Regions from separate parts of the Paenibacillus sp. Negev47 genome, predicted to be linked through region 1. Evidence: riboswitches for the same ligand, from Rfam matches in the RefSeq annotation. Region 1 holds a riboswitch; the other holds the start of a gene.
The links. A riboswitch is a leader RNA that binds a small molecule or an ion and turns the genes downstream of it on or off. The one in region 1 is predicted to bind FMN.
Positions count from the first base shown of each region.

Region 2: it holds a riboswitch for FMN, as region 1 does, so the genes downstream of both, AC4G47_RS12535 (DMT family transporter) here and ribD (bifunctional diaminohydroxyphosphoribosylaminopyrimidine deaminase/5-amino-6-(5-phosphoribosylamino)uracil reductase RibD) in region 1, are expected to answer to the same signal.

Region 1 covers NZ_CM177754.1:2,266,047-2,281,593, forward strand. Annotated here, with positions in the region: gene sigF (RNA polymerase sporulation sigma factor SigF) at 1-695, shown strand, start outside; gene AC4G47_RS10420 (hypothetical protein) at 816-1,169, opposite strand; gene AC4G47_RS10425 (stage V sporulation protein AA) at 1,601-2,257, shown strand; gene AC4G47_RS10430 (stage V sporulation protein AB) at 2,238-2,666, shown strand; gene AC4G47_RS10435 (spore germination protein) at 2,691-4,358, shown strand; gene lysA (diaminopimelate decarboxylase) at 4,462-5,793, shown strand; gene AC4G47_RS10445 (peptidylprolyl isomerase) at 6,041-6,472, shown strand; gene AC4G47_RS10450 (hypothetical protein) at 6,590-7,903, shown strand; FMN riboswitch at 8,070-8,236, shown strand; gene ribD (bifunctional diaminohydroxyphosphoribosylaminopyrimidine deaminase/5-amino-6-(5-phosphoribosylamino)uracil reductase RibD) at 8,561-9,664, shown strand; gene ribE (riboflavin synthase) at 9,725-10,393, shown strand; gene AC4G47_RS10465 (bifunctional 3,4-dihydroxy-2-butanone-4-phosphate synthase/GTP cyclohydrolase II) at 10,441-11,673, shown strand; gene ribH (6,7-dimethyl-8-ribityllumazine synthase) at 11,774-12,241, shown strand; gene AC4G47_RS10475 (segregation and condensation protein A) at 12,346-13,146, shown strand; gene scpB (SMC-Scp complex subunit ScpB) at 13,115-13,765, shown strand; gene AC4G47_RS10485 (DUF2953 domain-containing protein) at 14,026-14,751, shown strand; gene ytfJ (GerW family sporulation protein) at 14,976-15,482, shown strand.
Region 2 covers NZ_CM177754.1:2,707,515-2,723,061, reverse strand. Annotated here, with positions in the region: gene AC4G47_RS12550 (amidohydrolase family protein) at 370-1,746, opposite strand; gene AC4G47_RS12545 (CGNR zinc finger domain-containing protein) at 1,858-2,409, opposite strand; gene AC4G47_RS12540 (DinB family protein) at 2,548-3,048, shown strand; FMN riboswitch at 3,132-3,285, shown strand; gene AC4G47_RS12535 (DMT family transporter) at 3,430-4,410, shown strand; gene AC4G47_RS12530 (amidase) at 4,602-6,098, shown strand; gene AC4G47_RS12525 (DUF3231 family protein) at 6,310-6,822, shown strand; gene AC4G47_RS12520 (manganese catalase) at 6,999-7,838, shown strand; gene AC4G47_RS12515 (spore coat protein) at 7,940-8,134, shown strand; gene AC4G47_RS12510 (spore coat protein) at 8,148-8,459, shown strand; gene AC4G47_RS12505 (GerAB/ArcD/ProY family transporter) at 8,536-9,642, opposite strand; gene AC4G47_RS12500 (Ger(x)C family spore germination protein) at 9,663-10,871, opposite strand; gene AC4G47_RS12495 (spore germination protein) at 10,884-12,488, opposite strand; gene AC4G47_RS12490 (LysE family transporter) at 12,618-13,250, shown strand; gene AC4G47_RS12485 (amino acid permease) at 13,243-14,691, opposite strand; gene AC4G47_RS12480 (AMP-dependent synthetase and ligase) at 14,865-15,218, shown strand; gene AC4G47_RS12475 (manganese catalase family protein) at 15,326-15,547, opposite strand, start outside.

The DNA.
Region 1 (15,547 bases):
TGATTGCGCTCAGTCAGTCGGGTGACCATGTCTCACGGGATACGCTGGTGAACTGCAACATCAGACTCGTCTGGTCCGTCGTACAGCGTTTTATGAACAGGGGATATGATCCGGAAGATCTGTTCCAGATTGGTTGTATCGGTCTGCTCAAGTCAGTGGACAAATTCGATCTCAGTTATGACGTGAAGTTCTCGACCTATGCGGTGCCGATGATCATCGGAGAAATCCAGCGATTCCTGCGGGATGACGGTACCCTGAAGGTCAGTCGTTCACTCAAAGAGATGGCGAATAAAGTCCGCAAGAAAAGGGACGAACTGTCCAAACATCTGGATCGTCTACCAACGATCAAAGAAGTAGCCGCAGAGCTGGGGGTAACCCCGGAGGAAGTCGTATTTGCCCAGGAAGCAAACAAACCACCGACCTCAATCCATGAGACCGTATTTGAGAATGACGGCGATCCCATTACCTTAATGGATCAGATTGCCGACGAGTCTCAAGAACGTTGGTTTGACAAGCTGGCCCTGAACGAAGCCATCGGTGGTCTCAGCGAGCGGGAACGGTTAATCGTCTATCTTCGGTATTACCGGGATCAGACCCAGTCGGAGGTAGCCAGCAGACTGGGAATATCTCAGGTGCAGGTATCACGTCTGGAGAAAAAAATACTGCAATCCATCCGCGACCAGATCGCGCAGTAATTTCGTGGATTGCAACAACAATATTGGTGCTAATATACCAATATACGACAACTAACAACCTTCTATCGCGCTTTATGGCGAGGAAGGTTATTTGTTGTTGGCTGTGCATCCAAGGGATCATTACCCTTCAGATAACGATTTGTAGATAATTAGTTTTTCAGTCTCCTTAACAATCACCTGATCTATTGAATTTTCATTTTTGAAACGATAGATTTCTGTTCCCACTGGAAGTTGCGTAGACATTAGATTCTTAAATTCTCCCTCTTGTATATATTTGTTTTCAATTGTTCCTAACTTTTCACTTAATTGGTCAGTGTTTCTGGTTTCCTCTTCTCTTATATACACTCGATCTTTAAGTAAAAAGAAATCTGCAGATGGATCAGTTTGAATCAGCTCATTCGCTAAAATATCGCCAGTACTCATCATCTGGAGACTGGTTTCGGTAACAATTGCACCGTTGTTCTCAAATTTCAAAATAACCTCAAAAACTCATCTTTTAAATCCTCCCTGCCCACTCCCCAGCATATTTATTATAAACGTTTGGAAACGGGAGGACAATGGGTAGCGAAGGGATGGAATCGGTCAAAAGGAGCGAAGCGTGAGGGCTTGCCTAATGATACACAAGCAAGGCAGGCGGCAGATTAGACCTGAAGAAGCGAAGCGTTCGCCTTTGTCTCCAAATTTCTAACACTTAGAAATCAATCAAAAGAATTTGGAGACAACAGCGATCAGAAGGTTGGTCTGCCGTCGGAGTGTCTGCATGAATCCTCCCCCGAGCAACAGCGACCAATGACCGATCCATCCCGCAGCGCCCCACCGCCTCACGATCTTTTCCAACCAATTTGTAATAAATTTGCACATTCTTCAAATACTAACCTAAATTACGCAGTAAAGGAGTGCTATGGATGTCCCAGACACCCACTCCAATGGTCTACGTTCGTCTACGCAGCCGTATTCGCATCCAGAGGGGCAGAGCAGTCAAGCTTAGAGATATTGCACATGTGCTGACCACTTCTGAAGATCAGGAGGACAGGCTACTGGAGCTTGAACTGCTGCACCCTGGACCGGAGGACGGCAATCTGATACTCATAGATATATTGCAGATCATTCCCCGAATTCGGAACATCCTGCCGGAGGTAAGCGTGGAACTGATTGGATCAGGCCATACGCTTGTTGAAGTCATTGCGGGAAATGGTCAACCTTCCAAGTCCCTGTTCATATTGGTTTGGCTGCTGCTGTTCTTTGGATCGGCCTTAACCATTATGAATTTTCATGCCGATGTGAACATGCAGGAAGTACAGATTCGAATTGTGGAGATGCTTACTGGGCATCGGGACGAACATCCCTATCTGTTCCAAGTGGCGTATTCCATTGGCATTGGATTCGGAATGGCGGTATTTTTCAATCATTTGTTCAAGAAGAAGTGGAATGAGGAGCCTACCCCGCTGGAAGTAGAGATGTTCCTTTACCAGCAAAATGTGGATAAATATGTGGTGATTGAAGAAAGCGAACGGATGCATGAGCAGGAACGCGGGGAGATGAATGCGGATGAGCGTTCTTAATGGAGCAATCAGCATTGTGCTGGGTATTGCAGGGGGGATTGCCGTAGGAAGCGGCGTAATTGCGCTCATTCTGGTGCTCGATATGATTCCCAGATTGGCTCAACTTACGCAATCGTATGACAAGACCCACTGGTACGAAGGGGCGCTAATTGGTGGTTCACTGCTCGGGACTGTGGCGGACTTCTGGCACTGGAAAATGCATGGGGTACTGCTGCTAAGCCCGGTGGTTGGTCTATTCTGTGGCGTGTTTATCGGTCTGCTGGCTGCGGCGCTCACTGAGGTGCTTAATGTATTGCCCGTATTAGCCAAACGGCTGGGCATGAAACCTTATTTGTTTGGATTACTGCTCGCCATGATTTTAGGCAAAATGACAGGTTCTCTGTTTGATTTTTTTATATATCAGCGGTAGATCGGGGCCATAGGAGGATGGAAAATGGATGAACGTTCGGATCATACAGGCCAGGAAAATAGTGAAGGTATAACGGAAGAGAGGCCACACAAGTCTGCTTACAAGATTCAGAAGGAAGAAGAGAAGAGAGCGTACAATAAGAAAAAACAGAATGAGATGTCTGACAGCATTGAGGAATCGGTGCGGTATTGGCAGGAAAACGATGACATCTCCCCTCGCATGAATGACAATAAATATACACTGCAACAGGTACTCGGGCTGGGTGAATCCTTTGATGTTAATATGAGGGAAATGGTTCTGGGTGGCAAACACGTTGGCTTGCTGATGATCACCGGTTTCGCGAAAGATGAGATATTGCTTGAAGTATTAAAAAGACTGACCTATCTTACCCCTGAAGATGTGTCAGGTCATGCACTCAAATCCTATTTCGAATGTTACATTCCCCATATTCAGGTGGAAAGAGTGGACAAGATGAGTGCCGTCATCAACAAGGTTCTTACCGGCATGAGTGCGATGTTCGTTGAAGGGGATCGTTCGGTCTTAATTATGGATACCCGGAGTTATCCGGTACGTTCACCCGAAGAGCCTTCATTGGAAAGGGTCGTCCGAGGTTCCAGAGACGGTTTTACCGAAACACTCCTGACCAACGTAACCTTGGTGCGCCGCAGAATACGCGACCCAGGACTGAAGTTTGAGATCATGCAGGTGGGCCGGAGAACACAAACCGATGTCTGCGTGGTGTACATTGATGATATTGTGGATAAAGTACAAGTGGATTCGGTCCGTGAGAAAATACAGCGAGTGGATATCGATGGTATTCCCGCTGCCGATAAACAGCTGGAGGAAGCGATTATCAACAAGGGATGGAATCCGTTCCCGCTCGTACGTTATTCGGAACGACCGGATGTGACAGCTTCCCATTTGCTGGAAGGGCGAGTTGTGGTTTTCGTAGATACTTCCCCCAGTGTAATGATTCTGCCGACGACCTTCTTCGACCTGTGTGAGCATGCGGAGGAGAACAGACAGACGGCTTTGATGGGAACGTACTTACGTTGGGTGCGTTTTGCAGGGATTCTCATATCGCTGTTTTTGCTACCGCTGTGGCTTCTTATGGTCATTGACCCTTCGATTAAACCGATGGGACTCGACTTCATTGGTCCACAGGAAAATGTAAAGCTTCCACTAATTCTACAGTTTCTTCTGATCGAGCTTGGCGTCGATTTATTACGGATGGCAGCGGTTCATACGCCTACACCTCTGGCATCGGCCATGGGCTTAATCGCAGCCATTCTAGTCGGGGATATCGCGGTGAAAACGGGATACTTTGTCAATGAGGTTGTACTCTATATGGCCATCGCAGCCATCGGTATGTTTGCCACGCCGAGTTACGAGCTGGGACTCGCCAACAGGCTGGTCAGGCTGGTCCTGCTAATCGCTGTAGCGATATTTAAGGTTCCGGGATTGGTCGTGGGCAGTACACTGCTCATATTGGCGCTCACCGTTCACCGGTCGTACAATTCTTCATATCTCTGGCCTTTTATACCGTTTAATGCAAAGGCCTTGGGCAACTTTTTATTCCGGCTTCCATTGCTGCAAAATAAAAAACGTCCATCATTCAACAAAACACGTGACAACACCAAAATGTCCGATGATCCCGACGGCGAACTGCGAAAAAGTAAAAAACACAAATGATCTGCCGAAAAATCCATTCATCTCGCTGCCTAATTTGGTATACTGGTGTAAAATCATTGGAATAGCAACTGTTCCAGTATATAAAAAGTGAGGAATGCAGATTATGTATTTACATGGTACAAGTAAAATAAATGCGCAGGGACATCTGGAAATTGGCGGAGTCGATGCAACAGATCTGAAAGAACAATTTGGAACTCCCCTGTACGTGGTGGACGAGCAATTGGTTCGTGAGCGTTGCAGAGAATACATGGAAGCATTCCGTGCTTCCGGACTGGGCTTCCAGGTTGCTTACGCAAGTAAAGCTTTCTGTGTAATGGCGATGTGTGCCCTTGCAGCTGAAGAAGGACTTTCCCTGGATGTCGTATCTGACGGTGAACTGTTCACAGCACTTCAAGCAGGATTCCCTGCTGAGCGCATCCACTTCCACGGTAACAACAAAACGCTGGAAGAGATCGAAATGGCTCTTGATGCAGAGATCGGATGCTTTGTTGTCGATAACTTCAATGAATTACATCTGTTACAGGCTGTAGCAGCTGACAAAAATCGTAAAGTAAACATTTTGCTTCGTGTGACGCCTGGTGTTGAGGCACACACGCATGAATATATTTCTACAGGTCAAACGGATTCGAAATTTGGATTCGATATCGGGAATGGTACAGCATTTGAAGCGATTGAACTGGCTTCCAAGCAATCCAACCTGGTTCTGTTGGGTGTTCATTCCCACATCGGTTCCCAGATCTTTGAAGTTGAAGGCTTCCAGATGGCTGTTCAACGTGTTGCTGAATTTGCAGCAAGCGTATATGAGCGTCTTAACGTTGCTTTCAAAGTAGTTAACCTTGGTGGTGGATTCGGAATTCGTTATATCGATGGAGATACGCCACTTGAAGTTGCACAATACGTGAAGGCTATTACAGATGCCGTTAAAAATCATTTTGCTCAAATCGGCTATGCCGTGCCTGAGATCTGGGTTGAACCAGGCCGCAGCATCGTGGGTGAAGCGGGAACAACGCTGTATACCGTTGGAACAAGCAAAGACATCCCAGGTGTGCGTAAATACGTTGCCGTTGATGGGGGGATGACCGATAACCCACGTCCTGCTTTGTATGAATCCAAGTATGAAGCTGTGCTTGCGAATCGTGCGAATGAGGCTGCTCAGGAAACGGTATCTGTTGCGGGTAAATGCTGCGAGAGTGGTGATATGCTGATCTGGGATCTGGACTTGCCAAAAGTCGAAAGCGGCGATCTGCTTGCTGTAGCTTGTACAGGTGCATATAACTACTCCATGGCAAGCAACTACAACCGGATTCGTCGTCCGGCCGTTGTATTTGTCAAAGACGGTCAAGGAGATGTAGTGGTACGCCGTGAGACGTATCAGGATATCATCCAGAATGACCTGGTACCTGCGCGTATTGGCAAACAGCCAGTTACTCGCTAATTCGTCAAAGATAATGCGTTTTTGCATTATTCAAATTACATGGATTCCACAGTTGAAGCAGATGAAAAGGGAACTTCCTTTTTCGTCTGCTTTTTGTGTACTCGGACTAAATAATGAAAAAAGTTGCCGTTTTTTTTGCGATCCAGACATTTTCGGTGTACACTAAGAAAAGTGCTATAATGCTTGGCCCAGGGTCATGCATTTTGGCACCATTAACGATGGTCAATACGAAAGGAGTCATTTACATATGGCGAAACAAGCGAAAATTAAATTGGCAAACGGCGGAGAAGTTCTTATCGATCTGTTCGATCAAGAAGCTCCAAACACAGTAGCAAACTTTGAGAAACTGGCTAACTCCGGCTTCTACAATGGTCTTACATTCCACCGCGTTATCCCGGGCTTTGTAGCCCAAGGCGGATGCCCTAATGGTTCCGGTGCAGGTGGCCCAGGTTACACAATCAACTGTGAAATCAACCCGAACAAACATGAGCGCGGAACACTCGCTATGGCACATGCTGGCCGTAACACAGGTGGAAGCCAGTTCTACATCTGCTACCAACCGCAACCACATTTGGATGGACAACATACTGTATTTGGTAAAGTAACAAAAGGTATGGAGTTCGTGGACGCTTTAGAAGGTAAAGACAAAATGGAAACTGTTGAAGTTGTAGAAGCTTAATTCCTTCAGCTTAACTGGATCCAAACATGAAGTGCTTCTTTTATAGAAGCACTTTTTTTATTTTTCATATGTTACGTGTTACGTATTGAAATCGATGAAGAAAGGATGAATGAAACCTTGGATATCGTTACTCAGCTAAGCTTGTTAAAACAAATTTATAGTGAGCGCATGTTGTGGGACGAAGAACTGCAGGCATCGCGACATGTCGTACCGGATAGTGTATCCGTACAGGATCGAGAAGCGCTTGAGGCAGCCGGGCATGAACCGAATCGATTTGTGCGTCCGCAACATGATGAAACGATCACTGAACTGAAAAAAGTTGCGAATCAATGGACGATAAATGATGCAGCGCAGGCCTTTATATCCTCTTTGTGGTCAGCACCCATGATCTGGCGCTCGCTGCTTACGGGCAAGCTTATTGCAAGCAGTATGCCAGATCATGAACACACGCCGTATCCATCTTCGAGCACTTGTAAGATCTGCGGATTAAGCGTAGATCAAGCAACCGACACGACGTTGCAATGGTATTGGCGGATGACCAATGGAACCCCTTTGGACGGTGATCCCTTTGGACAAATGCTAGCACTTCGAGAGCTGGCTGCCGCACAGGAGCTTCCAATCCCAAATGAATACGACCGCTGGACATTCCGTGCGGTGTTAACGGTTCTTCGCGAATTACCTCCCAAAACACGCTACAGCAAGGCAGCAATAGCGCTCAAAAAGGAACGTCTTTTGCCTACACAAAAGGAATATGCCTATCGTGACTTGCTCGAGACGTTAGCTCTGATTGGGATACTGGATACACCGGAACATCCCGGAATGATAACTCAATTTACTTCTTACATACAGCGTGACGAGCGTCCCAATGTGCGGGTTGAAGTACAGGCGCCTTTGGCGTCGTGGCACTCATCTATCGGAATTAATGAGAACAACCTGAACAAGATATTCCATGGTTTTGATTCGAGTAGTATATCTCTTGAAGAGAAGCCTGAAGAGAGCCCACCTGTAAAGGACACGATCTTAGGAGCATTGGAGAAGAAGAGAAGTGTTCGGGGAAAAGTACCAAAGGCATCTCCTGATGCAGGTACCGGGGAGGTACAATCTGGAGATGTGTATGCTGTGCGGGTCCGGGAAGGTGTATGGGTGACCGTATACTGTCATGAAGTCAGAGACAAGCGGGTCATCGTCGAATATCTGGATGGTGTGTTTCATGAGATGCCGGGAAAAGCAGATTTGCATGAGACATTTCGACCGAGAACGAATGGACGCTGGAAGTGCTCGGCTATTGCGATCGATTCCACAAGTTGGGTCAGAAGAGTGGCAAGAGAGTTCCCGCTTCCGACTTCGACCCTGCAAGAACCTGACCGCATTCCATTTCATAATGCCAAAGAATTAAAGCAAATGGCGAGCTGGTGTTTTCCCGAATTGTAGAATGAGATGGTGGATATGAAATACTTCCAAGCAAAAACCGTGCCTCCTTGAGAGGAAGCGGTTTTTTGTTGTTTCTTGACTTATTAAAAGTTAGTATGTGACAAAAAGGAACAAAAAACAATTGATTTTTTGGCATTAAAGTGCTAACATCCAATTAATAACGAAAGCAATCCTTCAGGGCAGGGTGCGATTCCCTACCGGCGGTGATGCAGGAAGTGTAAGGACACATGTCCAGCACTTGATGCAAAGTCCGTGACCTGTCTGCCTGTGGCAGATGGCTGATCTGGTGTAATTCCAGAACCGACAGTATAGTCTGGATGGGAGAAGGAGAGGTGCAGACCTAACAGGTCTGCACTCAGCAGGAGTATTGCTGCACAGTCACTATTCGTGATGTATTGCACTGTGCAGGGAAGATCCGGTTACGCCGGACAGTTCCATACATGTGCCACACTATAGAAGCTCTTTACCTGTGATTGATGTTCATTAAGGTATGTGTCTATTTTCACTTGCCCGAAATGAAGTTTTGGGCAAAGTGTTGGCGTGCTGTATCCATTTCACTCCTGCTGTTGACATTTGTCTCTCATCATCCCCATCGAACTGATTGTTCGACGGGGATTTTTTTCATAATCAAGACTTTAGACCGCGGGGTGAACGGATTTGGAAATGATCAATGATGAATTTTATATGGCACTGGCACTTGATATGGCGGAACGAGCACAAGGACAGACGGGAATTAATCCGGTCGTTGGATGTGTAGTTGTGAAAGAAGGGCGTATTGTAGGCCTGGGAAGTCATTTGAAACGTGGAACCGGTCATGCAGAGGTGCATGCATTGAACATGGCAGGCAGCGACGCAGAAGGCAGTACGGTATACGTTACACTTGAGCCCTGTAGTCATTATGGCAAGACGCCACCTTGCAGTGAACGCCTGATTCACGAAAAGGTGAAACGTGTCGTGGTATGTTGTGAAGATCCAAATCCGCAAGTATCCGGCAGGGGCATTAGCATGCTCCGTCAACAAGGCATTGAAGTTGAAGTTGGCGTATTGCGTGAGCGTGGAAGACGGATGAATGAAAAATTCATTAAATTTATTACAACAGGCCTACCTTTCGTGACGCTCAAGACAGCTACAACTTTGGATGGAAAGATTGCTACACGTAGCGGAGACAGCAAGTGGATCTCTAATGAGCCCGCTCGTGAGATTGTGCATGCCCTTCGTCATCGTCACCAGGGAATTATGGTTGGCGTAGACACAGTGATTGCCGATAATCCGGAGCTTACAACCCGTTTGCAAGTGGAAGGCATCAGTCCGGTACGCATTGTGGTGGACTCCAAGCTACGTCTTCCTTTAGGTGCCAAGATGGTTAAGGATGGTCTAGCCCCAACATGGGTACTGACAACAGACGAAGCCAGTCCTGAAGCTGCTGAGCGTTTGGAAGCCTATGGTGTCGAAATTATACGCTGTGGTCCTGGACCACGTGTGGATCTGTTAAGCGGACTTAGCAAGCTGGGTGAGCGGGAGATTGGTTCAATTTTGCTTGAAGGTGGAGGCACCCTGAATGGAGCCATGCTGGAGGCAAGGTTGGTCGATCGACTGCTTATGTTCATCGCTCCAAAGATTGTAGGCGGTTATGATACACCTGGAAGTTTCCGCTTTGAGGGTGTGGAACGCATGAATCAGGCGATTCAATTGAATCAGCTGGAGATCGAACAAGTTGGGGATAATATCAGCATTGGCGGTATTCCGGTATGGCCTGAATAAATAAATGGATCTTAAAGTAGTAAGTTAGGGTCCTTAGAAATGATCGAGGGAGGCGGCAGCATGTTTACCGGTTTGGTGGAAGAAGTCGGTCAGATTCGGCGTATTGGTCGGAAAGGCGAAGCGATGGTCCTGAATATCGGAGCTTCCGCCATCATGGACGATCTGAAGATTGGCGATAGTGTAGCAGTGAACGGAGTGTGCTTAACTGCAACAACGCTGGAAGGTGGAGGTTTTACCGCCGATGTAATGCCTGAAACGTTTCGACATACCAATCTCAGTCAGTTGCAATCTGGCAGTAAAGTCAATCTGGAGCGAGCCATGCAATCAGGTGGCCGTTTTGGCGGACATATCGTTCAGGGCCATGTCGATGGTACTGGAGTGATTGGCAGTATAACACGTGATCAGAACGCGATTGTGTTTGAGATCAAACCTGATGATCATCAGTTGTTCAAATATCTGATTCCTAAGGGGTCCGTTACATTGGACGGCATTAGCTTGACTGTTGTTCATACGTCGCAGAGTGCATTCACTGTTTCCATTATCCCGCACACCATTGGTGAGACTGTACTAAATGTCAAAAAGACAGGGGATACCATCAATATCGAATGCGATATTTTAGGCAAATATGTGGATCATCTGCTTCAGTATGGAAGAGGACATCAGGAGACAGGTGCTGGCAAGCCGCGTAGTATCAGTGAAGATTTTCTTGCCAATCACGGTTTTGCATAACATCTACACAAGAACATAGAGAAAAGAAATACACTGGAGGTGGACCAATGTCAGAACAATCCATTCTGGACACGGTAGAAGAAGCCATATACGATCTCATGCGTGGTAAACCCGTCATTGTTGTGGATGATGAAGATCGGGAGAATGAAGGCGATTTTATCGCTTTGGCCGAAAAGGCAACACCTGAAGTGATTAATTTCATGATCACTGAAGGCAGAGGTCTGGTCTGTGTTCCGATTACACAACAACGTGCGGACGAACTCAACCTGAAACCCATGGTTCAACAAAATACAGATTTCCATGGAACGGCCTTCACCGTCTCTGTGGACCACAAAGATACTACAACAGGTATCTCGGCACATGAACGTTCCATCACCGTGAAGGGGCTGATTGATCCTGAAGCGAAAGCTGGGGACTTCCGCAAGCCTGGTCACATGTTCCCTTTGATTGCAAAAGATGGTGGTGTGCTGCGCCGTGCCGGACATACGGAAGCAGCTGTAGACCTCGCTATCATGTGTGGTTCCTACCCTGCAGGCGTAATCTGTGAAGTAATCAAGGAAGATGGTACGATGGCCAGACTTCCGGATCTGCAGGAGATTGCCCGCAAGCATGATCTGAAGCTGATCAGTATTCAAGACATGATTCGTTACCGTCACGAAAAAGAGCAGCTGGTTCAACGTGAAGTGGCTGTGCGTATGCCAACAGACTTTGGCGAGTTCCAAGCGGTGGCTTATACGAACGCTGTGGACAACAAGGAGCATGTGGCTCTGGTCAAAGGTGAGATTGATGGTTCGAAACCTGTACTGGTGCGTGTGCACTCTGAATGTTTGACAGGCGATGTATTTCATTCCCATCGTTGTGATTGTGGTCCCCAGTTTGATGCGGCACTCAAACAGATTCACGAGGAAGGCAACGGTGTACTGCTCTATATGAGACAGGAAGGTCGAGGGATTGGCCTGATCAACAAACTCAAAGCTTACAAGCTCCAAGAAGAAGGTCTGGACACCGTGGATGCAAACCTGAAGCTGGGCTTTGCTGCCGACTTGCGTGATTACGGGATTGGCGCTCAAATTCTGAAAGACCTTGGGGTTCGTCAGATCAGACTGCTGACCAACAATCCTCGCAAGATCAAAGGTCTGGAAGGATATGGACTTGAAGTGGTGGAGCGGGTTGCGATTCAGATGCAAGAGAACGAGGACAATACCGTCTATCTTCATACGAAACAAGCCAAGTTGGGTCATATGCTCAAGTTCGATGATATCGAGCAGAACGAAGAGTAAATGTATTTTAAATGAATAACTTTTGATATGTAATTTATGGAAGTCGTTACTAAGAGACATCCGGTGCTTACATTAATATACCGTTAGGGAGATGACTTGAATGCCACAATTTTTTGAAGGACATTTAGTATCAGAAGGATTAAGATATGGAGTTGTTGTTGGACGTTTCAACGAATTCATCACGAGCAAATTGCTTAGCGGAGCGCTCGATGCATTCAAACGTCACGGCGTGAAGGATGAGGAAGTGGATGTAGCCTGGGTCCCAGGTGCGTTCGAAATCCCTTTAATAGCGCAGAAAATGGCGGAGAGTGGCAAGTATGATGCGGTGATTACGCTGGGAACTGTCATTCGTGGATCAACTACACATTACGATTATGTATGTAACGAGATGGCTAAAGGGGTAGCGGCAATTAACCTGAAAACAGGCGTGCCTACAATCTTCGGTCTGGTTACAACAGAAAATATTGAACAAGCGATTGAGCGTGCCGGAACCAAGGCGGGTAACAAAGGTTGGGATGCAGCTACGGCGGCAATTGAGATGGCAAACTTGACGAAACAGCTAAAATAGTGCTTATTTAATAGTAGTGCCCTGCTTTGCGCAGACGAAAACGGGAGACCGGATTCGGACGGCTTAGCAGGGTTTTGTATTTTTCTGGCGGGAGGATTCGTCTAGTGACGGTAGTTACATACAAACTGGAGACTTTTGAAGGGCCTTTGGATCTGCTGCTTCATCTGATTGATAAGGCTGAAATTCATATCCAGGATATTCCCATCAGCGATATTACCGATCAATACATGGCGTATCTGCATTCGATGCAGGAACTGGAACTGGATATTACGAGTGAATTTTTGGTCATGGCAGCAACACTGCTGTCGATCAAGAGCAAACTTTTACTGCCCAAACCACCGGTAATTGAGGATTTTGAGGATTATGATTATATGGAAGAAGAAGATTATGATCCACGTGCAGAGCTGATTGCACGTCTGATTGAATATCGCAAATACAAGGGCATTGCGCGTCATCTTCATGAACGGGAGTGGGAACGGAGCCTTATTTTTTCCAAAGAGCCCGAGGATCTGCGCCCGTATATGCCTGTAGAAGCCCCTTCGAACCCGGTTGAGGGTTTGCATACCTCTGATCTGATTGCTGCATTTCAGAAGGCGCTACGCAAGGCTGAGAAGCGTACAACTGTAACCCGGATCAAACGGGATGAAATTTCGGTTAAGGATCGGATACGGGATGTCATCGGCGCTTTGGAAAGTATGGGGCCGGGAGGCAGGCTTTTATTCTCCAAGTTAATGGATGAGCATATCTATCGCCATGAGATTGTCGTGACTTTTCTGGCGGTGCTGGAACTGATGAAGATGAAGCAGATTGTCTGTTATCAGGAACGGATGTTTGAGGATATCGTTATGGAGTGGAGAGGGGAAACAAAGAATCATGGATTTTCCGAAATTGAAATCGATTATTGAAGGCCTGCTGTTTTTGTCCGGAGAAGAAGGTCTGAGTATCAAACAAATTGCCGAGATCGTCGATCAGCGAGTCGAGCTGGTAACGGACGCGATTGAGGAAATGATCAGTGAATTTACACAGCAGGGACGAGGTGTACAGATTCTCAAAATCGCTGGCGTAGTCCAGCTGGGCACCTTGCCTGAGCACGCAGTATATTTTGAGAAACTTGCATACTCTCCAGCGCGTACCTCCTTATCGCAGGCGGCTCTGGAGACGCTGGCCATCGTTGCATACCGGCAGCCGATTACACGGGTTGAGATTGAGGAAATCCGTGGTGTGAAATCGGAGCGGGCTATTCATACACTTGTGAATAAGGATCTGATTATAGAAGTGGGACGAGCCGAGGCGATCGGACGACCAATTCTGTACGGAACGACCAAGTCATTTCTAGATTATTTCGGACTGGCTTCACTGAAAGATCTGCCAGAACCAGGTCTGTTCGAAGATTCGGAGAACCTGGAGGAAGAGACACAACTGTTATTCAACAAACTGGATTTGCAACAACTGGAACCGGAAAGTGCTGATCCGGTGGATGATCTAATTCATATCGACAACGAAGATGATTACACGGATTCTTAATTTAATCTGGAAGTTCATATTAACCGACACCATCAGTGGAGTCGGTTTTTTTGTGCATTGGGATAACAGCGACCGGAAGGTTATTCTGTCATCGGAGTAACCAGTGTAACTATTCTTTAGTCCAATTTACGTATATAAAAGGTATAACGGACCGTTTCCAAACAAATACGAAATGGAATTTTTAGGTCCGACGTGAATTTTTTCCTATTCAAAGTGCCATACTAGACGAGAAAAGAATTGAGGGCTTGGAGGTAAGGCCTGTGTGGATTTGGCTTGGAGGAATCGGGTTGTTGATCGCATTGCTGATTACCGCAGTCCTCATCTCGAATGTTCATGTTCACTTTATTTTTAACAAACATAAAAGTGATGACTACGCCAATATTAATGTTCGTCTTCTTTATGGGATTGTTCGAATAAACTATGAGATCCCGAGTATTGTTTTTCGCAATATGAAGGAAGGTTTTCTGGTCAAGACCGAACAATCCATGAATCATTCCAAAGGGAGGACCGAGGGAAGCGAGCGAGTTAACAAACGTAAAGTTAAAAAGTGGGTTAAAGATGTCAAAATCATGCTGAGGGCTACCGATGCGCTGAAGCTCTGGCTGAAGCAGACCCTTACTCGTGTACATATGACCCAACTGTCCTGGTCTACTCACATCGGGGTGAGTGATGCTGCATATACGGCTGTTCTTACGGGCTGGGTGTGGGGTATCAAGTCGATTATCATTGGTTTTCTGACCTATCGGGTTAAGTTTGAAAAGACGCCAATGCTTGAAGTTATGCCGGTATGGTCAGATGAGATGGAGTTTCGGACGGAACTTGAATTCAGATTGAAGATTCGGATCACAGCCATTTTGTTTGCGGGAATAACGTTATTAACTCGTGTGTTACAAGTCGAGGGCGGATGGCGGATGTGGTTCAAGCTTCTGCGGGAGCAGCGTCGTAAACACAAGGAGAAACAAAATCTCGAAGGGGCAAAGCCATAACTTTTTGAAGACAGCGATGTGTTATTCGTTCGTGTTTACCCAATTTGGAATGGCGGTTTCTGATGGATACATGTGATGCTAGGACACTCGATACACATTTTACCAGATGAGTCTGAGAAATCGCAGGATATGGATAAAATGCATTTGTTACATAAGTCCCCTGTTGTTTGGGGATCATATGGTTAGATCAAACCTAGCTTACATTGAAACTGGAGGGAATTCAGATGTCAGATCATCCAATTCAAGGCTTAATGGAAACTGCAATGGAAAATATCAAGGCCATGGTGGATGTCAATACTATCGTTGGCGATGCAGTTGAAACACCTGACGGTACAGTCATTCTGCCGATCAGTAAAGTGGGTTTTGGATTTGCAGCAGGTGGTAGCGATTTTCGTGTAAATGATGAAAAGAACAAGGAAACAGGTTCGACGACTGGAGCCAAAACAGAGCATGCTTCTGTATCTTCACCTTTTGGTGGAGGTAGTGGTGGTGGCGTATCCATCCGCCCAATCGCATTTCTTGTCGTTGGCAAACAAGGGGTACACATTGTACCACTCGATAACTCCACGCATTTGTTTGAGAAGCTCATTGACTCTACGCCGTATGTTCTTGACCGAATCCAGGGCATGTTCCAACGTAATACAACACCAACGAATACAACACAAACGAACACAACACAAACGAATACAACAGATGTACCCGTTACACCAGACCCATCAACCTATAGCTAAGATCTATACGCAACGATCCCTTCCGCACCCAATGCGAAAGGGATTTTTGTTTTTTGTTTGATGCG
Region 2 (15,547 bases), 440 kb from region 1:
TTATGGATGTAGTAGTGAAGAAATGTTCGATTTGTTCTTTTTCCGCGAATATTATCATGATCTGTTGCACGTGGATGAATATGAAAATGGATTTAAAACAAAACTGCGTATAATTTATATTATGCGTAGTTTTTATGAGTCTTAATTTCTAAGAATTCGCTTTTTAATTCTCTGTTAGATGAAGTATAGAAAAAGAGAGCTCTTTTCGTCATTTTCAGCTGTCCCTTCCTACCTTATCCTGTCTAATTGGACGATACACAGACACGTTAAAGAGCCACATAACGTTATGCGGCCCTTCATTTCGTAATATAGATAGTCGTGTATATGAAAATATGAACTGACCTTATTTCAGGTTTTTATGAGAACGATTCACGAAAAAGTAATTCTCTCCGCGTCTGACATCCGGTATTGGGATAACAAGTATTCTTTGCTCTGCATCGCCGCATGGCGGATTGCGTCCAGATCAACATGCAAGAGCTTGCCCTCTCGCTTCACGAGTCTGCCTGCTACAAACACGGTATCGACATTGGATGGATTGGCAAATTGAACGACAGCTCCGATCGGATCATGGACGGGGAACAGATTCAGATCGGTGGTACGAATCATGATCAGATCCGCTTCCTTTCCTGGGGTCAGCGTTCCAACCTTCTGCTCTAGTCCCAATGCTTGAGCACCAGCTGAAGTTGCAAATCTCAGTACTTGACTGGACTGCAAGTTCAACTCACCAGGCATCTCACCCTGCTGCAGAAGTTGTTCATTGGCTCTGGATCGTTCAGCCTGAAGTGCAAACTTCATCTGGGAAAACATATCTCCGCCTGTGGACGTCACTACATCTACACCAAGTGTAGGGGTTCCTCCATGTTCGAGAAAATAGCCGGTTGCCGGATATCCATGACCCATCATCATTTCAACCTCAGGTGTGACCGACAAAGAAGCGCCGCTATCGGCCAACATTTTATATTCGTCCACGCCCATGGTGTTACCATGAACGATATTCACTCGTGGACTTAACAGCCCCGCTTCATACAAGTGACTAATGGAACGATCCACCGATCCCCAACTGCCAAATCCGGCATGCATGGAACAGATTGCATCCAGTTCTTGAGCCAGCTCGATCTCTTTCACTGTTGTATCCCAATGACTGAACTCTGGACCACGAATCGCAAGTCCATAGGTAAGCAATTGATCCCGTGATGAAAAATACCGTTCTTTGACTCTTCGCACATCATTCGAATACGTGAGTTGGCTATCCCTATTCCAGTAGTTCGTCTCACCAGGTACTCCATGAGCAAATACCGCCCGAATCCCAGCATCCCGAAGTCCACGAATCAGTTCATCCGTGTGCTCGGGAGAATACGGCATGCTCCAATCCAACACTGTCGTCACTCCTGCATTAAGCGCTTCCAAGGAACCGAGCAGGTTGGCAATATAACTATCTTCTGGACGGAGCTTGCTTCCCATCGCACCATAATAGAGATTTTGCAAATAGACTGGCAAGGACCAGTTGGTTCCCGCTGTTTTGACAAGTGATTCCCACACATGCCGATGCGTGTCCACCAGCCCAGGCATAATAATCATGGATGAAGCATCCATGACCTCCGCATCCGGAATATCAAGGTCGGGTTGGACCGCCGTGATCAGTGAATCCTGGATCAGGACGTCCGCCCTTTTATACTGTCCAATTCGAGCATCCATCGACAACACACAGCCATTTTTCAACAGATAACTTGTCCGCACAAGACACATCTCCCATCATATTTGGTTTGAAAGACGATCATATCCTGCTTACGAATCCGTCCGGCTTATGACTATTGTTTCGCTAGTATATATACATGATATAGTTATTGTTAATATTTTTCAATTTTGGGTTTTTCGTTTCGCTCGAAATCTTCTGACCTTCATCAAGTTCCCGCACATCTTATCATCACAATACTTCTGTGTTCTGCTTCGGGTATCATCATAAAACATCCAGCGGCAATCCGAATTATCACAGATACGAATTCTGCCCGCTCCTCCCTCCACCAAAGTCATTGCAAAGTCAGCAGCTACCTCAGCCATAACCTGATGCCAATGAACTTCTGCCGGAACAAGTTGAATTTGCAATTCCTGATTCATTGAGGTCAATCTTCTTCTTATAGTTCCTGCTTCCATAACAGAGTTCAACCATTGTTTCTCCCCATCTGTTAATGATACTCCAGTAGAGACACGGGCTCCCAGGGTCAGCAATTCATCCCTGAAATTTCTGATCTCCAATTCATCTTCAGAGGATGCGGGTACAGGAGCTTGCAGCTTCCATCGATCCAGAAAGTCTCGTTGCCAGTCTGCCTTCCCGAGCCTGTCCTCCGATCGATCTCCCCCACGCCAATCGTGATAATCACTGTTTACAAAATCGGTCCATAGTCTGTTCATATGTGCCTCCGTTTCATGTAACCTTCTTAGATCAATAAAGATAGTTACATTCATTTCTTGATGTGTTATATTAAGTGTAACCTCAATAAGTAATTTTAGCTAGTTACACCACAATAGCACTCAAGGAGGAATAAATGAATGACGAAAACTACAGCATTAGATGTGTTACTTATTCAAAAGGATGACACTTGGGATCAATGCAATTGGATTGTGCCTTTGTCAAAATCCCTGGAAGGTCTTACAGCAGAACAAGCAGCCTGGGTTCCGCCTTCAGGAGGATTAAGCATCTGGCAGTTGGTTAACCATATGTATTATTACAACCATCGCTTATTATGTCGCATGCAAGGTAAAGAACCCACCCTTCCCGCTGTAGACTCCAATGAATACACGTTTGGGAATTCTGGAGATGCAACGGACGCAGATGGATGGAATACACTGCAACAGGGTACAACTCGGTTAGCTCAACAGTTGCGAGATCAATTGGCGGCGCTACAGGAGTCAGATCTGGAAGCAGCTTATATGGATTCTGAAGAGAAATGGGCACACGAACTAGCTCGCTGGGTACTCCATGATGCGTATCACGCAGGTCAGATCGTGCTTCTTCGCAGACAGCAAGGAAACTGGAATATCATTTTCTGAAAAAATGCTTGAACTGCTAGCGCTTACAGGAATAAGATGAACTTATTAATGTTACAGCTTGTTCAACACACTATATAATTGAATAGGATCTTCGGGGTAGGGTGCAATTCCCAACCGGCGGTGATGTTCTTCGGAACCAGCCCGCGACTCGCTATTTGTTCTTAACGAAGGACATATAGCGACTGACTTGGTGTGAATCCAAGGCCGACGGTACAGTCCGGATGAGAGAAGATCAACACATTGACATGCCGTTCACGGGAAGGCCTCTTTCCTGACGCATGTCCTTGGATGAGCCCCCGTTTATTTGGTATATACCAAAACGGGGGCTTTTGTCGATTTTGCCAACTGAAGATTCCGTGTTCTGACGAAGGAGTCCTGAATATGGAAAAGACATCAGCAGCATCAACGGTTTACCGCAAGGAACGAAGTAATACCGGATTCTGGCTTGTTGTTCTCGGCGCCGCCCTCTGGGGTGTGGATCCACTCTTCCGCATTATTTTGCTTAATACAATGACATCCACGCAGATTGTACTGGTGGAGCATATCATCGTCAGTCTTATAGCCATTCCCGTGCTATGGAAATTCCGGGCTGATCTGAAGAACTTGCGCGCTCGCCACTGGATTGCCGTGATCTTTATCTCATGGGGTGGTTCAGCACTCGCAACGGTATTGTTCACCATGGCACTTACACATAACGATCCCAACACGGTACTGTTATTGCAAAAAATGCAGCCACTCTTCGCTATCGTTCTGGCTAAGCTGTTATTGAAAGAGACATTGCCTCGTCGCTTCGGCGGACTGTTCTTCATTGCACTTGTCGGAACATATTTGCTTACATTCGGCTTCACAATGCCACTAGGTAACTGGGACAACTGGATTCATGCAGGTAGCCTGTTATCCCTTGGGGCTGCTGCCTTATGGGGAGGTTCAACCGTTATGGGCCGATTGATGCTGGGACAGGCGCGTTACGAGACCGTTACTTCCCTTCGCTTCGTCGTTGCTCTCCCGCTCCTGATCTTTATGACGTGGAACGAAGGTGCGGTATGGACGTTTCCGTCCGGAACGAGTGAACAGACTGCTGTCATCCTCAACATTCTTGGTCAGGCATTGTTACCAGGATTGCTCAGTCTTTTGTTATATTACAAAGGTCTGTCGTCGACCAAAGCTTCTGTCGCAACTCTCGCGGAACTGAGCTTCCCGATGGCAGGTGTGTTGGTGAACTGGATTGCTTTCCGTACGCTGATTACATGGGAGCAGCTGCTTGGGTTTATTTTGATCTGGGTTGCCCTCTTCGCCATTTCCAAACAGCAGGAACGATCGTCAACTGCGTCCGATGCGGCACCGAAGCTTCGTACAGAGTAAGTGGATGTTTTATCTAAGGTTTATCAAAGGATCGAATTTTAAACATGAAAGCACTGCACATCGAATTCGATGTGCAGTGCTTTTTTTCTCCTCATTACTCGGTACTCGATCATTTTTGTCTTTTATCTATTCCAGTGGTACGATGACATATGGAACAACAGATGAACTATATTCAGAGAGGAACGATCATAATGTCTTCATTCTCATATACCTCCTACGATGCCGTAGGGTTGGCTGAACTGATCCGATCCCGGGAAGTATCTCCGGTTGAATTGCTGGAAGCGGCATTTGCACGCCTTGAAGAAGTAAATCCGCAGCTTAATGCGGTTATTCGTACATATGAAGCTCGTGCGCGGCAAGAAGCGGGCTTGGTTCGCCCTGGAGAACAACCTTTTGCCGGTGTTCCCCTGCTTTTGAAAGATATTTCCCAATCCTTGGAAGATGAATTTCTGACCTCTGGCTCACGCCTGTTCAGCGAGCATCGTGCATTGCGCAGTTCCAATTTTGTCTCTCGACTGCGTGATGCAGGCTTTATCATCATAGGACATACCAATACGCCAGAATTTGGTTTGAAAAATATTACCGAGCCCCGTCTTCATGGTCCAACTCGCAATCCATGGAATATCAATCACTCTCCAGGTGGTTCAAGTGGCGGCGCTGCCGCAGCAGTAGCTTCAGGGATTGTCCCACTTGCCGGAGCCAGTGATGGAGGCGGTTCGATTCGTATTCCCGCTTCCTTCAGCGGCTTGTTTGGTTTGAAACCAACGCGCGGAAGGACACCTGTGGGGCCTGGAGTTGGTCGTCAATGGCAAGGCGCATCCATTGATTTTGCCCTATCCCGCTCGGTTCGGGACAGTGCCGCCCTGCTCGATACTTTGCAAGTCATTCAGCCTGAAGCTGCGTTTCATGCACCACTATTCCCAGGCAGTTACTTGGCAGATATGAGCTATCCTCATCAACGCAAACTGAAAATTGCGTACACAACAGATTCACCTGTAGGTACACCCGTCAGCACAGAAGCCAAAGAAGCAGTATATAAACTCGTTCGCTGGTTGGAAGATCAAGGTCATCATGTTGAAGAAAAGCTGAGTCCAGTTAATGGGGTCCGGTTAATGGAGAACTATTATATGATGAACAGTGGCGAGATGGCTGCAATGATCTCTTCCATGGAACGTTCCATGGGACGAATTCTGACCTCAGATGATATGGAGATTGAATCCTGGGTTCTGGCTGAAGCCGGCAAAAAAGTGTCCGCTGCGGAATTTGTGCATAGTCTGGCAGAATGGGATGTAGCTGCAGCGCAGATGTCCACCTTGTTTGAGCGCTATGACTTCTATGTCACACCTGTTAATGCATTTGCTGCGCCCAAGATCGGAGAATTGACACCTCATGATGAACAGATCCGTAACCTGATGCGGATCAGCGAACTGGACAAGACCCAGCAGCAGCAGCTCATCTATGAGATGTTTGAGCCAAGTCTTACGTATACTCCGTTCACCCAGCTCGCGAATTTGACAGGCCAGCCTGCGATAAGTGTACCTCTGCATATGACACCTGAAGGCTTGCCAATGGGCGTTCAGGTGATGGCAACCAAGGGACGCGAAGATTGGTTGTTACATCTGGCTGGACGACTTGAAAAGTCAGAATTATGGATCGGGATGAATGGTAACCCACTTTTTCCAGTCTAAAAATACATGTTGCACTCCCACCAGCAGACCTGTTCTGCTGGTTTTCTTTTTTGAATAACAAGATAAAATAGTTTAAACCATCTTTAGTTTACATAATAAAAATGATGTTAATAACTATGGCATCCTCCGCTCCCTGTTCAGTGCATAATTTTATAGAATACAGGCGATCATAAGTTGGTGATACATTAACCTACTGGAGGGAAATCAAATCATGGGTATTCTAAGTGGCAACCCCAAGAACGAGCCGATGCACTATGGTGAAATCTTCAGTGTATGGCAATGCTCCACAATGGCCAAAGGCACTGTGTCTTGCTATCAAGCTTATATGAGTCATGCAGGAGATAAAGATTTGAAGAAAATCTTGGAAGACCTGCTGGACCAGGCCAAACTCGAAATTAAAGAATGCGATACACTATTGACTGAAAATGGTATTGCCCCTGCACCTACCCTACCGGAAAGACCACATGTAGAGTTGGAGGATATCCCGGCCGGCGCAAGATTCACAGATCCCGAAATTGCTGCAAAAGTGGCTGCTGATACATCCATGGGTCTGGTTGCTGCGAGCCAAACAATTGGTCAATCCATCCGAGAAGATATTGGTGCTCTGTTCGCCAAATATCATGTAACCAAAATGGCTTTAGGCGTCAGAATTCTTCAAATGAACAAAGAAAAAGGATGGCTCATTCCCCCACCTCTTCAAGTCAAAAGACCGGATTCAGAGTAGATATTATCTGGCGATAGCTAAGAATATGTCGCAGTGAACTTATGAGACAAAACAGGAGAAGCTCCCTATCTCCTTTTTGTCTTTTTTGTTATTTTACTGTTTAATTTCCAATGATCAGGTTAATAAAATTTTGAATTCATTCAGAAATTTAAAACATCTTTATTGGAGGGAATCACATGTTTCGACATCAGAAAGAGTTGCAATTTGAAGTCAAAGTAGAACGTCCCGATCCCATGCTTGCACGTCAGGTTCAAGAAGTGTTGGGAGGACAATTTGGCGAAATGACAGTCATGATGCAGTACCTTTTTCAGGGATTCAATTGTCGAGGTGAAGAGAAATATAAAGATATGCTCATGGATATTGGCACTGAAGAAATTGGACATGTCGAGATGCTCTGCTCATTGATCAGCCAGTTGCTGGATGGTGCTTCTCCTGAGGCACAACAACAAGCCGCTGAGGATCCTGTGACAGCTGCAATTATGGGCGGTATCAATCCGCAACATCTACTCGTCAGCGGTCTTGGTGGCTTACCAACCAACTCAAACGGTGTTCCGTGGAATGGTTCTTATATCGTGGCAAGTGGTAACTTGCTTGCAGACATGCGTTCTAATCTGCATGCCGAGAGTCAGGGTCGCCTTCAGGTAGCAAGACTGTACCATATGACAACAGATGAAGGCGTACGGGCTACTTTCCGTAAAATGTTGGCACGTGACCGTTATCACCAGTATCAATGGATGGCAGCTATTCAGGAACTGGAGGAAAAGAACGGAGTCGTTGTTCCAGCTTCTTTCCCTCCTGAAGCCGAGCAAGAATCTCAGCCGCAGGCCTATGAATTCTGGAATCTCTCCGAGGGAACTGAATCCGCCGAAGGTTTATGGGCTACAGGAAGTGCACCTGATGGAACCGGAGACTATGTATATATCTCCAATCCTGTTCCAAAGGGACAGATACATGAGCCCGTCATCCCTGCCACAGAACTTCACCATGACCTGGATATAAAATCAACAGATAAATAAAACATTAATTTCTAATTTTTAAAATATTTTAAACAAATTCCGTTTATATGTTTTATATCAGGGTACTAACATAAAGAATAATCAATTCTTGGAGGTGCTTAATGATGGCAACTAAGGAACTTGCATTACATGAGAAACTCGAAGTACATGAACTGCTAACCCTCAAAACTTCGTGTGCCACCAAAGCTGTAACGATGCTGGAACTGATAAAAGACGACAAACTGAAATCCTTAATTGAAGAAGATTTGGAAAACTATTCCAAATCCATTGCAGAATTAAAATCCCTATTAAAATAAGGAGGTTGCTCTTATGACTACGACCAAAACGAAAGAGATGCTCGTTAAAGCCATTGCTCCCATGGATGATATGGCCATTGCTACCGATATGCTTCTCTCTGCCAAGTCAGCCGTACGTACCTATGCGATAGCTCTTACCGAAACTGCAACCCCCCGAGTTCGGAAAGTCCTTAAGGCTCAATTGGATACTGCAATCGAAACCCACCAAAAGATCGCAGACTATATGATCAAGAATGAGATGTATCATCCCTATAGTATCGAAGAGCAAGTTGAACACGATTTGGAGAAATCAGACACGGCATTAAAATTGTTGGATGATAACTAATGGTTAAACCCTAAAAAGACTCAGTTTACGACTGAGTCTTTTTTAATTCCAGAGCGTATGGCATTCGTAATTTCTGCTAGTTTTTTTCGCTTTTCTGCATCCCTTTCTTTCTCAGAAGGATGACAACCAAAAGTAGTGTGGGTAAAAAGATCTGAAATACAGGAGAAGTATATTTCAACGTGAATCCTCGCCCTATCTCAATATGTTCTGTAAATGTCGGTGATAAAAAAGACAACCCATATAGAACAACCCCTACTGGAAACACCCATTTCCTATAGCTCGCTCCCGTTACTCTTTCGAGTCCAATCACGGCTCCATGGAAAAATGCAGCCATTTTAATCCCCAATCCGAGGAACAGTAGTAAAGTGAACAAGGCATCCATCCGTTCAAACACTTCAGTCAAACCGATCAATTGTACTGTCTCCAAAAGCGGGAGCGTACTATAGATAGCAATCTGAGGACCCAAGACAAAAATGATAAGTTGATTAATAAATGTTAAAGCGAGAGCCGTTAGAGTATAGGTGATAATCACCACTCTATTAAGATTCCTGCCTTTGCGGGCATAGGGATAAAAGACCAGGAACAAGACAACCTGCCCGAATGGAAAGGATACGATCTCCGGAAAAGCAGCTTGGAAAATCGGCTTCCAGCCATTCTCCAACACGGGCAAGACTAGTTCTGGGTGAAAAAGACCTGTAGTGGGAATTAAGAAACTGATTAATGCATAGCCCAGCGCCATGAGCGGAAACAGAATCATACACATGAGAAACAGTACACGATATCCATATCGTACAGTGTTGGATACGACGACAATGGTGATCATGCTTATAATCCACATGGACGTTCTGTTCAGTAAGGTCAATTCAGTGACTTCACTGATGTCACGTAAATTTCGTGAAGCTTCATAAGCAAAATAACCTACAAATGAAAGGCTTACGATTGTCCCTAGTACTTTTCCCATATAGCGGCGACACAGAAGAAACAAATCCAATTCAGGTTCCTGATGATGAATAGCCAGATGAAGGAGTAGTAACACCAAGCCACCAGCAGCCCCGGCGAGCATGGCTAACCATGCATCCTGTTTGGCATCTCCACCTATCAGAAACAAGGTTGTACTGCCAACTTCAAATAAGGAAAGACAAACAGCCAATTCGGATACGCGAAGCTCCCTAGCTAATTTCATGATTGAACCTCTCCTTGGTGTTAGTCTTTCTGTTCGCCAAGCAACTTGCTGAAAGAATCTTGAAGCAGACCTACTCGTTCCAGAGTTACGTTTACGTTTATGTTAATATCCATCTGTGCCAATTCACTAGACCAGTTGTCTTTTAGATTTTTCCACTCTTTGGGATGTCTTTGATGTATTTTGTTCGCGATCCCTAACAGATCGACATGAAGCCGCTGGTTCCCTCTCCATCCATTCAATATCTGTGCTTGGATGACTTGTTCAGCCTGTCGCTGCAATTCATGAATGGTATGTGTACTAACTATGTCCTCTCCGTATGTACTCTCATCCAGCTCAGCGTCCACCTTTGCATCTACCTGAACAGCATAATGAAGCCCCTTTTTCACAGGAACGACCTTAACTTTTGCTTTGCGCACAAGAAAAGAGTTCACCTCGCCCTTTGCGTCCGTATAGGTCAAGTTGGTCCAGTTCACCCTGTCTGTTAGCCAGGCGATACCCATACTTTCTTTTTGGTTCAGGACCCCGATCTTTTTGTCTTTGAGAAATACACTTAATCCTTGAAGTCTTAAATTCCCGGGTATGGATGTCTCCTTAAAAATATCAATTGAATTCTGTTTGTTATTGCCCTGTGTATCTGCTGTAACACCAGGAATTCCGGCGGATCCACTGTCTGAAGTGATCTTCAGACCAACCTCATGGATGTTCATCACGGTATAATACGACCCTTTTTCTTTATTCCGTTCCAAAATCTCGGATAAAGCACGCCCCGGCTGTTTCTCTGGAGGAATCAATTTTTCGAGGTACTCTCTTGCCTGACCATCTGCAATAATAAGCTTGGCAGATTCCCGAGAACCAATATTTCGATAATAGTGATCCATGATCTCCGCAATCCCGTATCTTGCCGCTTCTTCACCAATCAGAATGACATTGGTATGTGCAAAATATAATCTTTTGGGATTCTCGACGCTGCTTTGGGCAACAGCTTCCCGAATCGTTTTGCCTTCTGATGAAAATGTGTTCACGGGCGCTTGAGATCCACCAGACGACGATCCAATTGAACTGCTCGCTGGCGGTACAATAATCTGATAGGTAATGATCCACTTTCCATTTTTTCGATCAAATCCTGTTGCCGTTGTGATGCCCAGATCATTTAATTCTGTGTGATTTCCACAACCAGCAGTGATCAGTCCGACCATGAGTAATATTAATATGGACTGCAAGCGAATCATATAAATCGCTCCTTATTCGTTCTCAGCTTCATTAATACGGTCTACAGTGTTATTCGATCCTGACGGGTATTGATGAGGGGCTTGTCTCGTCTTATTCATATTCGTCTTCTCATCAGGTCTCGTCTTCATAGCCCACCATGGTACTCTCAACCACAGATCTTTCATATTTGACTTGAAAAACGGACTGTATGGCATCAGGTAGTCAACGCCGAATGACTTCAACGATACCAGGTGCGCAAGCAATGGCACTGCTCCGGCCAATATACCGTATAACCCTAGCGTACCTGCCAGTAACATAAACGGGAAACGCAATAGCCTTACTGCTGTAGCCATACTGAAATAGGGTATAGCAAAATTCGCTATTGCTGTAAAGGAAACCACAATGACCATCGCGCCTGAGACCAGCCCCGCCTCTACCGCAGCTTGTCCAATTACCAATGCACCAACAATGGAGATTGCAGGTCCAATGGCTCGCGGCATTCGCACTCCAGCTTCACGAATGACCTCGAACGTAATTTCCATAAGCAGGGCTTCAAGTAATGCCGGAAAAGGGACTCCTTCCCGTTGTGCGGCCAGGGTGACCAATAACGTGGTCGGTATCATCTCCTGCTGAAATGTGGTTAGTGCTATGAAAGTCGAAGGTAGCAGCAGAGATACGAGGAAACAGATTAACCGTATAATCCGCAGAAAGGTAGAGATATCATAACGCTGATAATAATCCTCGGGCGTTTGAAAGAAATTAAAAAAAGTCACAGGTGCAATCAACGCAAATGGAGTACCATCTACCATAATGGCTACTTGACCATCCAATAGACTACCGGCAACCGTATCTGGGCGCTCCGTGTTGATCATGGTCGGAAAAGGTGTAAGCGGTGCATCCTGAACAAATTCTTCTATGTAACCACTCTCGAGTATACTATCTGTGTTGATGGCATTAAGCCGTTTGGTAACTTCTTCAATAACTTGTGGCTTGGCAATACCCTGGATGTAAGCCAGTGCAACTACTGTCTGGGTGTACTCTCCAATGGTATGCATCTGGAATTTTAAATCAGGAGTCCGTATTTTTCGTCGAACAAGGGTAATGTTGGTCGTAAGCTCCTCTGTGAATCCTTCCTTTGGCCCTCTGACCACCGTTTGGGACGTGGGTTCCTCCACAGATCTTCTGGCTCCTCCGGCGACCGATACTGCCAGAACACTCTTTATATCCTCAATAAGTATAACGACGTGGCCTGTTAACAAAGCCTCATAGATAAGTTGCGACGAATCTATATTTCGGATATTACCTGAGGGTAAGTTTCTTTTCACTAACACATCTCCCGGTTGATCTCCCGGAAGGGGATTCGTATTCATCCATTGAATGATATTGTCCATAAGTTCAACCAACAGCGTAGAATCTGTTAACCCTTCCATGTAACATACAGCCAAGGCAATGCCCTTCCCCTCTAACATAGGAAACTCACGAACTACAAAATCAGGACTATACTCAAATGCCTTGATAATACTGTTAAGTTTCTCTTCTAGCGAAATATCCAGACTTTGTGAATGTTGTGTTCGTTTATTGAATGTTTCTCCTTTCTTTTGTGATGTAAATACTTCCTTTATCCAACGTATAAGCACACAATCACCCCCTCTTTTCCGACTAATATGGATCAATCGTGCACAAAGTATACACTGCCCTCAATAATCATGTCCTACAAAAGCACTTTGAAGAATATGCTGTTACAGTATGGGAAGGAGGACAATCTTATTTATATACTGTTTGGATATGTTATCCTGGGTCTATCACTTTCGGCCCCTATTGGACCGATCAATGCTGCGCAATTGGACAAGGGTATTCGAGGTGGGTTTATGCCTGCCTGGTTTGTTGGACTAGGAGCCATCGCAGCTGATATCATTTACATGCTGCTGGTGTATTTCGGCATTGTACATCTGCTTGAACTTCCATTTGTAAGGGTATTCCTCTGGATGTTTGGTTGTTTTGTACTGATCTATACGGGTGTGGAAAGTATTAAAAATGCAGGAACCCTTGCCCCTTCTCAAATGAGAGGTAATGATTCGGAGCTTGCCAAGTCATTTCTTCAAGGATTCCTGATGTCTCTATTTAATCCCCTTTCCATCATGTTCTGGCTAGGAATTTACGGCTCTGTTCTGGCGAAGGCTGTAAATGACTCCCCTATGGATCAATTGTTGATTTATAGTGGAGCTATCATCTTTGGCGTACTTCTGTGGGATCTATTCATGGCGACTGCCGCGAGTTTTTTTCGTAAATATCTCACTACTAATGTGCTTAAGGGAATTGCTCTCATTTCCGGATTGTCTTTAGTCGGTTTTGGCTGTTACTTTGGATATAAAGCCATACAATTTCTCTTCTTTATTTGAGTTTGTTTTTTTTTCGTAGCCGAATACCCGTGATGTGATAACTGCTTATACCCGTAGAACACTGCTCATTTCCTTCATTTTCACCCTTCTCGGCGTTTGATGATGTTTGGGTCGCAGGCTTCTTCTTTCGAATCCTTTGTAGAATGACGTCACTAATGGCAATGAGAGAGACAAGCAATAAGCTAATATAGAACCCTGGTCTGCTGAGTGCATGAAAAAGCGTTCCTGTGACTGCAGTAGCGATTAACAACAAGCCGATCCAGCGTTTGATCACATCGAACTTGCCTGATTTCAACAGTTTACCGGAGGATAATAAAATAAACGACCAGTTGTACAGAAGCATCAGTCCAGCTGCAGTCGTGATGTATTCATATACTTTGCCTGGGAGTAAGAGAGACATGATGATCGTACCAACTAACCCACAACCAATAAGGGACAATGCAAATAACGGATACTTCGTTTTCCACTTTCGAGAAAATAACTGCGGGGCGTCTCCCTCCTGAGCGAGGGTAATAATCATAGACGTCACCGCATAGAGGGAAGCTGTCATCGTTGAAAATCCGGCTACAATCAGCACCCCATTGAACAAATGTGGGATAAAAGCAAGGTGGTCACTACTGAGCGCCAGTACAAATGGACTCTCCTTGGGATTGAATGCATTCAAAGGAACCATGATCAACGCCAGTCCAATGGATACAACATACACTGTGGATAGGGCAATGAGCATGACTTTTCCTGCCTTTGGAGCGTCCTCCGGTTTTTGAAGCCGATATGACATAATACCAAGCACTTCAATACCTCCATAGGCATAGAACGCAAAAAGAAACGCAGACCACAATCCGATGCCACCTTTTGGAAAAATCGCTGCCATATCCAACGGTACTTTATGTTCATACTTGGTTCCCCCAATCCATCCTGCGAGAAGAGCGATGGCAAGCACCAAAAACATGATGATGGCTGCAATTTTAATGATAGCCAGTACATTTTCAACCCGGTCAAATCCTTTACTACCGAAGAATACAATACAAAGACCCACAATTCCGAATCCTGCAGCAAAGATCCAGAGCGGTACAGCCGGAAACCAGAACCTTGAGAAAATGGACAACGCGGTAAGCTGACTTCCCATAATTAGCAACTCCGAAAACCAATAGACCCATCCGCTGGCAAAGCCTGCCCAACTTCCAAAGGCCTTCTTAGCATACGAACGGAAGGACCCTTGTTCCGGATGGTCTGCTGTCATTCTCGCGAGCGCATCAAAAACTACATATGTACCCAAGGCCGCCAAGATATAGGCCAACAGCACAGCTGGACCACCAATCGAGATAGCAAGACTGGAACCCAGAAAATATCCTGTACCAATTGTTCCTGCTACACCTAGCAGACTTAGTTGCCACCATTTTAATTTCTTTTCTTCTGTAGCGTTAGTCGATGCTTTGCTCATGTTGTCATTCCTTTTCTGTATCATTTTAGGCCACTAAAGGTAGCCTTCCCAATTCACAGCGAATCATGTTCATAAATTAATCCTTATTTGACTTAAACTGGATGTGTTGAATATTTCTTGGGACCTCATTGCATAATACACAAGTACATCAAAACACATAGGAGGTTTCACATATGAATCAGTTCTCTCAATCGCAGCAAATTACGCAGTTGGCTCAACAACTTACGCAACAAACACAACAGGCTTCGATGCAATACCAACAACTACTTAGACAAGAACAAAGCAACGCTCAACAACTGGAGCAATTGGCACAACGTGAGCAACAAGCTGCACATATGATTCAGACCGCCCTGCAAGGACATCAAACCGCCATCCAGCAATTACAACAGATCTCCAGTCTTGCACAACAACTTGCAAACTCATCTTCACAACACGTATCTTTTTTGGAGCAGCCATATAACACTCCTAATATCTCAACGAATGGTCAATCTTTTGGTACGTATTCGAATCAACAACGCCCGCAATAACATATCTTCATGTAACATATAAAGGAACCCAGCATTGGGTTCCTTTTTTGTGTTCATTGCAAAAAAAGAGACCACAAGTGTCTCTTTTTGGTTCGCTTGTTCATTCTCTATGCATTAAGATCATGTATCCCTGGACTATGCTCATTAGGAAGTTCAGGCATATAAGGGAGTGGATATCCTTGTGGGGGATCGATTACCTGCAGTTCCCCACCATTACGACTTGGCGTTTGACCACTGAAAATCTCAGCGATACGCGTATTGTCTAGACGGAAATTAAACTGCGCATTGTGGAAGCCCATATCTACATATTTTCGGCATTCCGGATATTT